One region of the Streptomyces sp. NPDC101132 genome, then DNA from elsewhere that is predicted to be linked to it. Evidence: riboswitches for the same ligand, from Rfam matches in the RefSeq annotation. Region 1 holds a riboswitch; each other region holds the start of a gene.
What was found. Region 1 has a riboswitch for cyclic di-AMP ahead of ACIQUR_RS24505 (peptidoglycan DD-metalloendopeptidase family protein). Riboswitches for the same ligand answer to the same signal wherever they lie in the genome.
Positions count from the first base shown of each region.

Region 2: it holds a riboswitch for cyclic di-AMP, as region 1 does, so the genes downstream of both, ACIQUR_RS19245 (transglycosylase SLT domain-containing protein) here and ACIQUR_RS24505 (peptidoglycan DD-metalloendopeptidase family protein) in region 1, are expected to answer to the same signal.
Region 3: it holds a riboswitch for cyclic di-AMP, as region 1 does, so the genes downstream of both, ACIQUR_RS18805 (M23 family metallopeptidase) here and ACIQUR_RS24505 (peptidoglycan DD-metalloendopeptidase family protein) in region 1, are expected to answer to the same signal.

Region 1 is NZ_JBIVYX010000011.1:17,107-20,369, reverse strand. Features, by position in the region: gene ACIQUR_RS24510 (PP2C family protein-serine/threonine phosphatase) at 208-1,401, shown strand; cyclic di-AMP (ydaO/yuaA leader) riboswitch at 1,678-1,811, shown strand; gene ACIQUR_RS24505 (peptidoglycan DD-metalloendopeptidase family protein) at 1,821-2,828, shown strand; partial or broken gene ACIQUR_RS24500 (PrsW family intramembrane metalloprotease) at 2,956-3,263, opposite strand, start outside.
Region 2 is NZ_JBIVYX010000007.1:455,909-459,171, forward strand. Features, by position in the region: gene ACIQUR_RS19235 (hypothetical protein) at 213-467, shown strand; gene ACIQUR_RS19240 (NADPH-dependent FMN reductase) at 487-1,149, opposite strand; cyclic di-AMP (ydaO/yuaA leader) riboswitch at 1,605-1,801, shown strand; gene ACIQUR_RS19245 (transglycosylase SLT domain-containing protein) at 1,806-2,582, shown strand; gene ACIQUR_RS19250 (cytochrome P450) at 2,840-3,263, shown strand, end outside.
Region 3 is NZ_JBIVYX010000007.1:345,083-348,345, forward strand. Features, by position in the region: gene ACIQUR_RS18800 (GntR family transcriptional regulator) at 1-524, opposite strand, end outside; gene ACIQUR_RS18805 (M23 family metallopeptidase) at 804-1,601, opposite strand; cyclic di-AMP (ydaO/yuaA leader) riboswitch at 1,614-1,773, opposite strand; gene ACIQUR_RS18810 (M16 family metallopeptidase) at 1,980-3,263, opposite strand, start outside.

The DNA.
Region 1 (3,263 bases):
TTCCCGGGGGGCTTCCGGGGGGTTCCGGCGCCGGCCGCGGGCCGCCGGCGCGTCGGCCCGCGCGACGCCGGCGGACCGGGCGGCGACACCCGTTCGGCCCCGCCCGCTCGCCGTGCGGCCGCCCCGCCCGCAGCCTTGGGAGGCGGGGCGGCGGCGGCCCGTACCGCGGGCGCGAGCGGGGACCGGTCAGGGAGGGACGTGGTGGGGCTGGGGCAGCGAGGAGGATCCTCCCGGGGGGCCGGGAGAGCCGGCCGGGCCCGGAGCCGCACCGGTGACGGCAACGGCAGACGCTTCGCGCGGACCTTCCTGCGCGTGCTCCCCGCACTCCTGATCGTCCTGGGTCTGGGCTTCGACGTCCTGACCCCGCCCAGCTTCACGGGCGCGCCCTTCTTCACCGCGGCACCTCTGATCGCCGCCCCGCTCTTCGCGTTCTCCACCACCCTGCTCACCGGCGCGACCGCCGCTCTGGCCGTGCTCATGCTCCAGCTCCGCAACGGCAGCTCCGGCAAGGTCGAGGCGGTCACCGAGCTGGTGACCGTCTTCACCGTCGCGGTCCTGGCGCTGCTGATCAACCGCGTGGTCCGGCGCAGCGGCGCGCAGCTCGCCTCCGCGCGCGGCGTGGCCGAGGTCGCCCAGCGCGCGGTGCTGCCCACCCCCGCCGGACGCATCGGCGGACTGCACGTCTCCGCCCGCTACGAGGCCGCCGACGCCGACGCGTTCATCGGCGGGGACCTGTACGCCGTCCAGGACACCCCGTACGGCGTCCGCCTCGCGGTCGGGGACGTACGCGGCAAGGGGCTCGGCGCGGTCGAGGCGGTGGCGGTGGTGCTCGGCGCCTTCCGCGAGGCGGCCGAACGCGAACCCACCCTGGAGGGTGTGGCCCGGCGGGTGGAGCGGGCCCTGGCCCGGGAGGGCACCCGGCGCGACAGCCTCGACTCCGTCGAGGGCTTCACCACCTGCGTACTGGCCGAGGTCTCCCCGGACGGCGGCACGCTCCGCGTGGTCAACCGGGGGCACCCCGAGCCGCTGCTGCTGCGCGCCGACGGGAAGCTGGAGGTGCTGGCCCCCGCGGAGGCCGCCCTGCCGCTGGGCATGGGCGAGCTGGGGGACGGGCGGTACCGGGCGGACGCGTGGCCCTTCCCCGCCGGCTCGACGCTGCTGCTCTACACCGACGGGCTCTCCGAGGCCCGGGACGCCGCGGGCGCCTTCTACGAGCCGGCCGAACGGCTGCGCGGACGGATCTTCCCCGGGCCGGAGGAACTGCTGGCCGGCCTGATCGCCGATGTGCGGCGGCACACCGGTGGCGGCGCCACGGACGACATGGCGCTGCTCGCGGTCGTCCGCCCGACGCCGGGTCAGGCCGTGCGCCGGAGGTCCGTCACCGCCGCACGGCGCCGCTGAGCGCGTCCGGCCGGACACGCAACGTAAGCGAAGCAGGTGGGGGCGTCGGTTGGTTGACGGCCCATCAGGGTACGGAAGTGGCCGGAGTGGCGATGTCTGCGCAGGCGTCTCGCCCGACTCTGTCGCTCGATGCGGCATTTGCCCTGGCCAACGCCGGTCACGGAATGGCTGGTTGATGTGAAGGATCAAGTAAGGGAGCTTGGAATCACTCCCTGTTGTCTATTACCGTTCGATAACGCAGCGCGGCTGTCCAGGCCGTCGCAAGTGACGGCACCGTGCGCGTGCGCGCCGAATCCCGTGAGGGAACCGGGGAACCACCAACTTGGGGTGAATCGGGTCGTTCTGACCCGTAGGAGACCTTCCTGCTCCGAACCCGTCAGCTAACCCGGTAGGCCAGAAGGAAGGAAAGGAGCGCCCCCGTGGCGTCCAGCAGGCCTGCCCCCGAAGCCCCCGGTTCCATCGAGACGGACTCGCCCTACCCGGGCGGAACCGGTGCCGGGGCCTGGGGCGAGTGGAACCCCACCGAGGACTCCGCCCGTCCGGCCGGCGGCCGCCACCGCGTCGCCAAGCAGCGCGGCGGACTCGCGCGCAGCTCCACGGTCCTCGGCGTCGGCATCATCGCCGCCGTCGGCGCCACCGGCATGGCCACCGCACAGGACAAGCCCCCGGTCGCGATATCCATACCCTCGCTGCTCCCCGACGACGAGGCGGACGCGGCGCGGGAGACCACCCCCATCGAGGCGCCCCTCACCAACGCGGGCGTCACCCCCGAGCAGGCCGCGGCCGGCACCGACGCCGGCGAGGCCCTGCGCAACCGCATCCTCCAGCAGGCGGAGTCCCAGGCGGACGCGGCCGTCGCCCAGGAGAAGGAGGCGGCCCAGCGCGCCGCCGAGCAGGCCGCCGCCGCGAAGGCGAAGGCCGAGCGGGAGGCGGCGGACAAGAAGGCCGCCGAAGCGCGCAAGGCCGCCGAGGCCGCGGCGAAGGCGGCCGCGGAGGCCAAGGCGGAGGCGGAGCGCCTGGCCAAGCTGGCCGGCCAGTACGCACTGCCCACCTCCTCGTACACGCTGACCTCGCACTACGGCGACTCCGGCTCGATGTGGTCCTCCGGCCACCACACCGGCCTGGACTTCGCCGCGCCGACGGGCACCCCCGTCAAGGCCGTGCACGGCGGAAAGATCATCTCGGCGGGCTGGTCCGGCGCGTACGGCTACCGCATCGTCCTCCGGCTGGAGGACGGCACGGAGGTCTGGTACTGCCACCTGTCCTCGATGTCCGTCACCTCGGGCACCGTCACCACCGGCGAGACCATCGGCCGCGTCGGCGCCACCGGCAACGTCACGGGCGCCCATCTCCACCTGGAGGTGCGGACCGGCGGAGCGACGGTGGACCCGCTGGCATGGCTGCGGGGCAAGGGCCTGACGGTCTGACGACGGCGGGGTACGGGGCCACGGCGCCGTCCGCCGGGTACGGGCCCACCGCGTCCACGGCGTACGGCCCCACCGCGTCCACCGCGTGCGCCGCGCCCCGCATCGCCGGTACGAACAGCGGGTCCCGGCGCCCCCGGGCCCGTACCCCGAGCCAGGCCAGCACCCCGAAGACCGGCACCATCACGGTCGCGTACACGACGTAGAAGCCGTACTCGCCGAACTCCGACGAGCTGTTCCACAGGGCGTGCGTCGCCATCGCCAGCGCCAGCCCGGCCAGGGGCAGCCCGACGCGCCGCCACCGCCCGGCCGCGAAGGCCGCCCAGCAGAAGCCGAGCCCGGTCCACACGGTGAACAGCGGGTGCGCGAACGGGGACATCACCACCCGTACGAAGAAGGTCGCGGCCGTCACCGAGTCCAGCAGCGAGGTGCCGCTGC
Region 2 (3,263 bases), on a different contig from region 1:
CGTTCGCGACGAGTTTCGGGCGGACCACCAACCCACCCGCTTGGACGATCACCCCAACCCCGCCGGGGCCCGTCCTCGTGAATGCCACCGGGCCCGGCGCGCCACCGCCCCCGCGGGGGCCGCAGGGCCGCCGCCGGCACGGTCCAGGCAACGGTTCCATACCGGTGGGCCGGTGCGCCGTTTCCGGTGCGGCCGCGCCCGGTTGAGAGGGCGTGAAGACGACATCGACGCCCGGGCCGCTCGCCGCGCTCCAGGGTGCCTACTGGCTCGACTCCCCGTCCGCGCACGAGGGCGAGGACTGCGGTCGGTGTGCCGCCCTGCGCACGGACCCCGAGGTCCCCGGGCCACCCGCCGCCGAACCGCCGCACGGGCGCGCGCCGGTGCTGCTGCGCATGGCGATGACGCTGCTGGCCGCCGCCTCGATCGTGACGGCGTTGCTGCTGACCGGCCTCCACGTGGTGCCCTGAGGGCGACGGGACGCGCCGGTCAGTCCTCGGAGCGTTCGGTGACGGGGGCGTCGGTGCGGTCGCCGAGGAACTCGTACCAGCGCCGCTGGAGGCACACGTACCGGGTGTCGGCCTCGACCAGCCGGAGGAAGGCGCCGACGGCGTCGGCCAGCCTGCCCTGGAGGCCGCCGTCGGCCAGGTCACCGGCGTCGGTGAAGCCCTCGTGCGCCCTGGCGAGGCTGAACATGTCCGGGTAGACGCGGCAGCCCAGGTGCTCCAGGGGGACGCGCAGGGCCCACAGGCCGCGGTTGCCGCCGACCAGGGACGGCGAGGCGGAGACGAGCAGCGCGTGCTTGTCCTTGAAGGGCTGCGGCCGGACCCGGGACACCCAGTCGACGGCGTTCTTCAGCACCCCGGGCACGGAGGCGTTGTACTCGGGCGAGGAGATCACGAAGCCGTCGCAGGAGGCGATCCGCTCGCGCAGGGCCAGCGCGCCCTCCGGCAGCCCCGTCTCGGCCTCGGCGTCGCCGTCGTAGACCGGCATCGGGAAGTCGGCCAGCCGGGCCAGGTCGACGGCCGCGCCCGCCTCGGCGGCCAGCCGGGCCACCAGGGCGGCCAGCCGCGTGTTCAGCGACCCGGCGCGCAGCGAGGCGCCGAAGACCAGCAGGCGGACCGGCTGGCGCACCTCGTCGGGGACCGGCATGCGGGCCGCTTCGGGGACCGCTGCGGGTCCGGGGTCAACAGTCATGGGCCGCTGCCTCCAGTGCGGGGGGTGTGACCACGAGACCAGCACAGCGGGGGAGCGGCGGACGGGTGCCGGGGCCGTGCCGGGGGCGAACTCACCCGGGCGGCGGCGGCCCCTCCGGCCACCCTCACCAGAACGGACTAAAACGGACATAAATGAGCGCTTGCGACGCATCCCGCTTTTCCGTGCCGCGCCGGTATTTCACACTCCTTGTGGGCCCCGGTGATATGTGTCACGCGAGGCTTTCGCGTGACATGCCGGGGTGGACCCGAAAGCGTTGCCGCGACTGGAAAGTTGGGGTGAGCCGGAAAATCGATCTTGCCATTTTCCGGCCCGAATTCCCCCGTTCGCTTTCCTTTAGCGAATTCAGGACTTGTTCCGTCCCGCGGCTCTCGCCTACGGTCACGCTCATTCCGGGTGGAACGCCGAATCCTGCCGCCGCCCGGACCGCACCGTCCCCATTCAATTCACGTACGGCAGGAGCGGGGGAACCAGGTAAGCCGCCGTTCCGCGATCTTCCGCGGAACGGCTCGGGGTGAAGTCACCACGTGTGGCCGGACAACTCCAGTCCGAACCCGACAGCTCACCTCGCAGGCGACGGAGAGGAATGCGCCATGCCCGGAAAAGGCAAGCACCGCCGCCCCAAGAACACCCGTCTGACCCGCGGCTTCGTCGCCGTCGGCACCGGTGGTGCCGCCCTGGCGCTGCCCGTGCTGGGTGCCACCACGGCCAGTGCCGCGGCCCCCGCCACGGCCGGGACCGTCGCCCCGCAGGCCGTCGGCGCCGCCCCCGCCGCGGCACCGAAGGCCCCGGTGACCTACGCGGTCAAGGCCGGCGATTCCCTCGTGAAGATCGCCGAAAAGCATTCCCTCGCCGGCGGCTGGAAGAAGCTCTACCAGGACAACAAGACGGTCATCGGTGAGGACCCGTCACTCATTCGTCCGGGCCTGAAGCTCTCCGTCGGGGCGGCCGCCGGGAAGGCCGCGCCGGCCCGGAAGGCCGCGCCCGCGCGGGCCGACCGTTCCGCCCGTACCACCCTCAAGGCCGCGGCTCCCAAGGCGAAGAGCTACGCGAACAACCTCGACGGGTGGATCCGCGAATCCCTGGACATCATGGTCAAGCACGGGATTCCCGGCAGCTACAACGGCATCTACCGCAACGTCATGCGGGAGTCCTCGGGCAACCCGCTCGCCATCAACAACTGGGACTCCAACGCCGCCGCGGGCATTCCCTCCAAGGGCCTGCTCCAGGTGATCGACCCGACGTTCCGCGCCTACCACGTGCCCGGCACCTCGACCGACTCGTACGACCCGGTCGCGAACATCACCGCCGCGTGCAACTACGCCGCCGCGCGCTACGGCTCCATCGACAACGTCTTCGGCGCCTACTGATCCCCCTCGGGTGTGCGACACCGGGACCGGCGGCCACGGCCGCCGGTCCCGGCCGCGTTCGCGGGTGCGATCGCAGGGGGAGTGCCCGGCCGCGCGCCCGCGTCAGGTCCGCGTGTACCTGACGTACGGCGGCCGGGGGCGTTGAGCGCGGGCCCCGGGCTGCCGAAGCTGGCCGGAAGTGGCCCCCGGCCGCGGCGCCGGCACCCCCTCCGCCGTGGCCCGGGGCGTGATGTCGCGCCGACCGGATGAGGAACCACGTGATCGACCTCGATGGACAAGTCGCCCTGACCACAGAGCTCTTCGGTGACCCGGAGGCCCTCTTCGGCACGCTCGGCGGGCGCGGCCCGGTCCACCGCGTCGCCCTGCCGGACGGCATGCCCGCCTGGCTGGTGACCGGCCACCGGGAGGTGCGGGAGGCGCTCTCCGACCCCCGCCTCGTCCGCGGCGCGCACGCCGCCGCGCCCGAACTCCGGCAGTACCTCGGCATGTACAGCGACGAGTTCGTGCTCACCAAGCACATGATGCTGAGCGACCCGCCGGACCACACCCGGATGCGCAAGGTGGTCGCCAAGGCCTTCACCCCGCGCCGGGTCGAACTGCTGCGCCCCCGCGTCCAGGAGATCACCGACGGGCTGCTCGACGCCGTCCTGCCCGCCGGCCGGGCCGACCTCGTGGAGGCCC
Region 3 (3,263 bases), on a different contig from region 1:
GCACCGTGCTCGGCCCAGGACTCCACGGGGTGGGCCGGGGCGTCCACCACGTACATCCAGGCGATCTTGTGCCGCAGCTGGGTGAGCATCGAGATCAGGCCCGGGCTGCCGGAGGCCTGGGCGAGCGTCTCGTGGAACCAGCCACCCAGGGAGCGCAGGTCCTCCCCCTGGCCCCGGCGGGCGCGTTCCTGGCCCAGGCGCACGAGCCCGCGCAGCACCTTCAGGTGGCCCTCGGTGCGGCGCTGCGCGGCCCGGGAGGCCCCCAGGGGCTCCAGCAGCACCCGCAGCTCCAGCAGGTCGGCCGCCTCCTGTTCGGTGGGCTCGGCGACGCAGGCCCCGGCGTGCCGGCGGGTGGTGACGAAACCCTCCGACTCCAGGGTGCGCAGGGCCTCGCGGACCGGGACGCGCGAGACGCCGTACCGGCGGGCGAGGAGTTCCTCGGTGAGCCTGCTGCCGCGCTCGAAGACGCCGGCGACGATGTCGTCGCGGATCGCCGTGCACACCGCGTGCGCGGGAATGCGCATGACCGGACCTCCGCTTAATCCCCGCGAAACGCGGTCGGCGTCGACATGTGTGCCGCCGACTCTATTGCAGAAACGAGGAATTCCGGAGCGCGGCGATGAATTCCGGAATGGTTTTTTGCCAGATCCGCACATGCCGGGTCCCGACCGCCGGTCCCGACCACCGGTCCCGACACGCCGGCTCTCCGCGCGCCGGGCACGCCGAAGGCCCCGGCTCGGGGAGCCGGGGCCTTCGGGAAGCGGGGGTCGCCGCGGGGCGGCGGGGGCGCGGCGTGGCGCGGGTCAGATGCTGACGCCGTGCGAGCGCAGGTACGCCAGCGGGTCGATGTCCGAGCCGTAGTCGGCCGAGGTGCGGGCCTCGAAGTGGAGGTGCGGGCCGCTGGAGTTGCCCGTGGAGCCGGAGAGGCCGATCTGGTCGCCCGGGGTGACGCGCTGGCCGACCGAGACGTTGATCGACGAGAGGTGGCCGTACTGGGTGTACGTGCCGTCGTTCATCTTGATGACGACGTTGTTGCCGTACGCGCCGCCCCAGCCCGCCTCGACGACCGTGCCGAGGCCGACCGCGTGCACCGAGGTGCCGGAGGCGGCGTGGAAGTCGATGCCGGTGTGGCTGCCGGAGGACCACATGGAGCCGCCGGCCTTGTACGAGGTGCTGACGTACGAGCCCGCGACGGGGGCGACGTAGGTGAGCAGACGCTTGCGCTCGGCCTCGCGGGCGGCGCGCTCGGCGGCCTCGCGCTCGGCCTTGGCCTTGGCCTCGGCCTTCGCCTTGGCCTCGGCGGCACGCTGGCGGGCCTCGTTCTCGGCCTGGGCCTTGGCGGCGGCGATCTCGGCGGCGGCCTGCTGGGACTCGGCCTGGGCCTCGATCTGGCCCGCGAGGTCGTCCGCGACGACGACGGCGTTCAGGCCGGTGTCCTCGGGGCCGCGGGAGTCGGCGTCGGTGGCGGCGAAGGCCGGGCCGGCCAGGGTGCCGACGACACCGGTGGTCGCGAGGGCGGCTATGCCGGCCACGTTCGCGCTCTTGCGGCTCAGACGGCTGGGGCCACGGTGCTTACCGGTGGCACGACTGCCAAAGGCCATGGAGAGGCTGATCCTTTCCTTCCCTCTCGCCTACCGGGTTAGCTGACGGGTTCGGAGCAGGAAGGTCTCCTACGGGCCACCTCTGGCGAGGCGGTCCGATTCACCCCAGGGACTGATGTGGGTCCCCGGCTCCCCAGGCTCGCGCCTGACGGGGACTCGGCGATTGCTGTCCGGTGCCGCGGGTGCGGCTGTTACAGCTGACGGACAGCGAGGTTGACGCTAGGCGGATCGTCGGACAATCACCAAACGGACACGCTGTTTTGTGGCGTACGCCACGGGTCATTCAGGCAACGAACGCCCTGAAACGGACAGAAATCGCAAACGGGGCCCTGATGGACAATCCATCAGGGCCCCGCTCCATGTCGGGCCGGAACCGGGTCAGTTGGTGACCACGGTCACCTCTCCGATGCCCAGCGCCCGCACCGGGTCCGCGATCTGGGACGCGTCACCCACGAGCACCGTCACCAGACGGTCCACCGGGAAGGCGTTCACCACGGCCGAAGTCGCCTCCACCGTGCCGGTTTCGGCGAGCCGCGCGTACAACTGCGCCTGGAAGTCGTCCGGCAGCTCCTGCTCGACCTGGTCGGCCAGGGTGCCGGCGACGGCCGCCGCGGTCTCGAACTTCAGCGGCGCCACGCCGACCAGGTTCTGCACGGCCACGTCGCGTTCGGCGTCGGTCAGGCCCTCGGCGGCGAGGGTGCGCAGCACCTGCCACAGGTCGCCCAGCGCGGGGCCGGTGTTGGGCGTGTCCACCGAGCCGCTGATGGCCAGCATCGAGGCGCCGGTCCCGTCGGCCGTGGAGCGCAGCACCTGCCCGAAGGCGCGCACGCCGTACGTGTAGCCCTTCTCCTCCCGGAGCACGCGGTCCAGGCGCGAGGTGAGCGTGCCGCCGAGGCAGTACGTGCCGAGGACCTGCGCGGCCCAGACGCGGTCGTGGCGGTCCGCGCCGATCCGGCCGATCAGCAGCTGGGTCTGCACGGCGCCGGGCCGGTCCACGATCACCACGCGGCCGGTGTCGTCCGCGGTGACCGGCGTGACCGGGTACGCCTCGCCGGAGCCGCCGGTCCAGGAGCCCAGGGTGTCGGCGAGGACGGCGTCCAGGTCGGTGCCGGTCAGGTCGCCGACCACCACCGCCGTGGCCGTCGACGGGCGCACGTGGGCCTCGTAGAAGGCGCGCACGGCCCCGGAGTCGATCCGGCCGACCGTCTCCTCGCTGCCCTGGCGCGGACGCGACATGCGCAGGGTGGCGGGGAAGAGCTCCTTGGAGAGCTGCTTCGCGGCCCGGCGCTGCGGGTTGGCCAGCTCGTGCGGGATCTCGTCGAGGCGGTTGCGGACCAGGCGGTCCACCTCGCTGTCGGCGAAGGCTGGGGCGCGCAGGGCCTCGGCGAGCAGGGTCAGGGCCTTGTGCAGGCGGGAGGCGGGCACCTCCAGCGAGACCCGGACGCCGGGGTGGTCGGCGTGCGCGTCGAGGGTGGCGCCGCAGCGCTCCAGCTCGGCGGCGAACTCCTCGGCGGAGTGCTTGTCGGTGCCCTCCGACAGGGCACGGGCCATGATCGTGGCCACGCCGTCGAGGCCCTCGGGCTCGGCCTCCAGGGGGGCGTCGAGGATGACCTCGACGGCCACGACCTGCTGGCCGGGGCGGTGGCAGCGCAGGACGGTCAG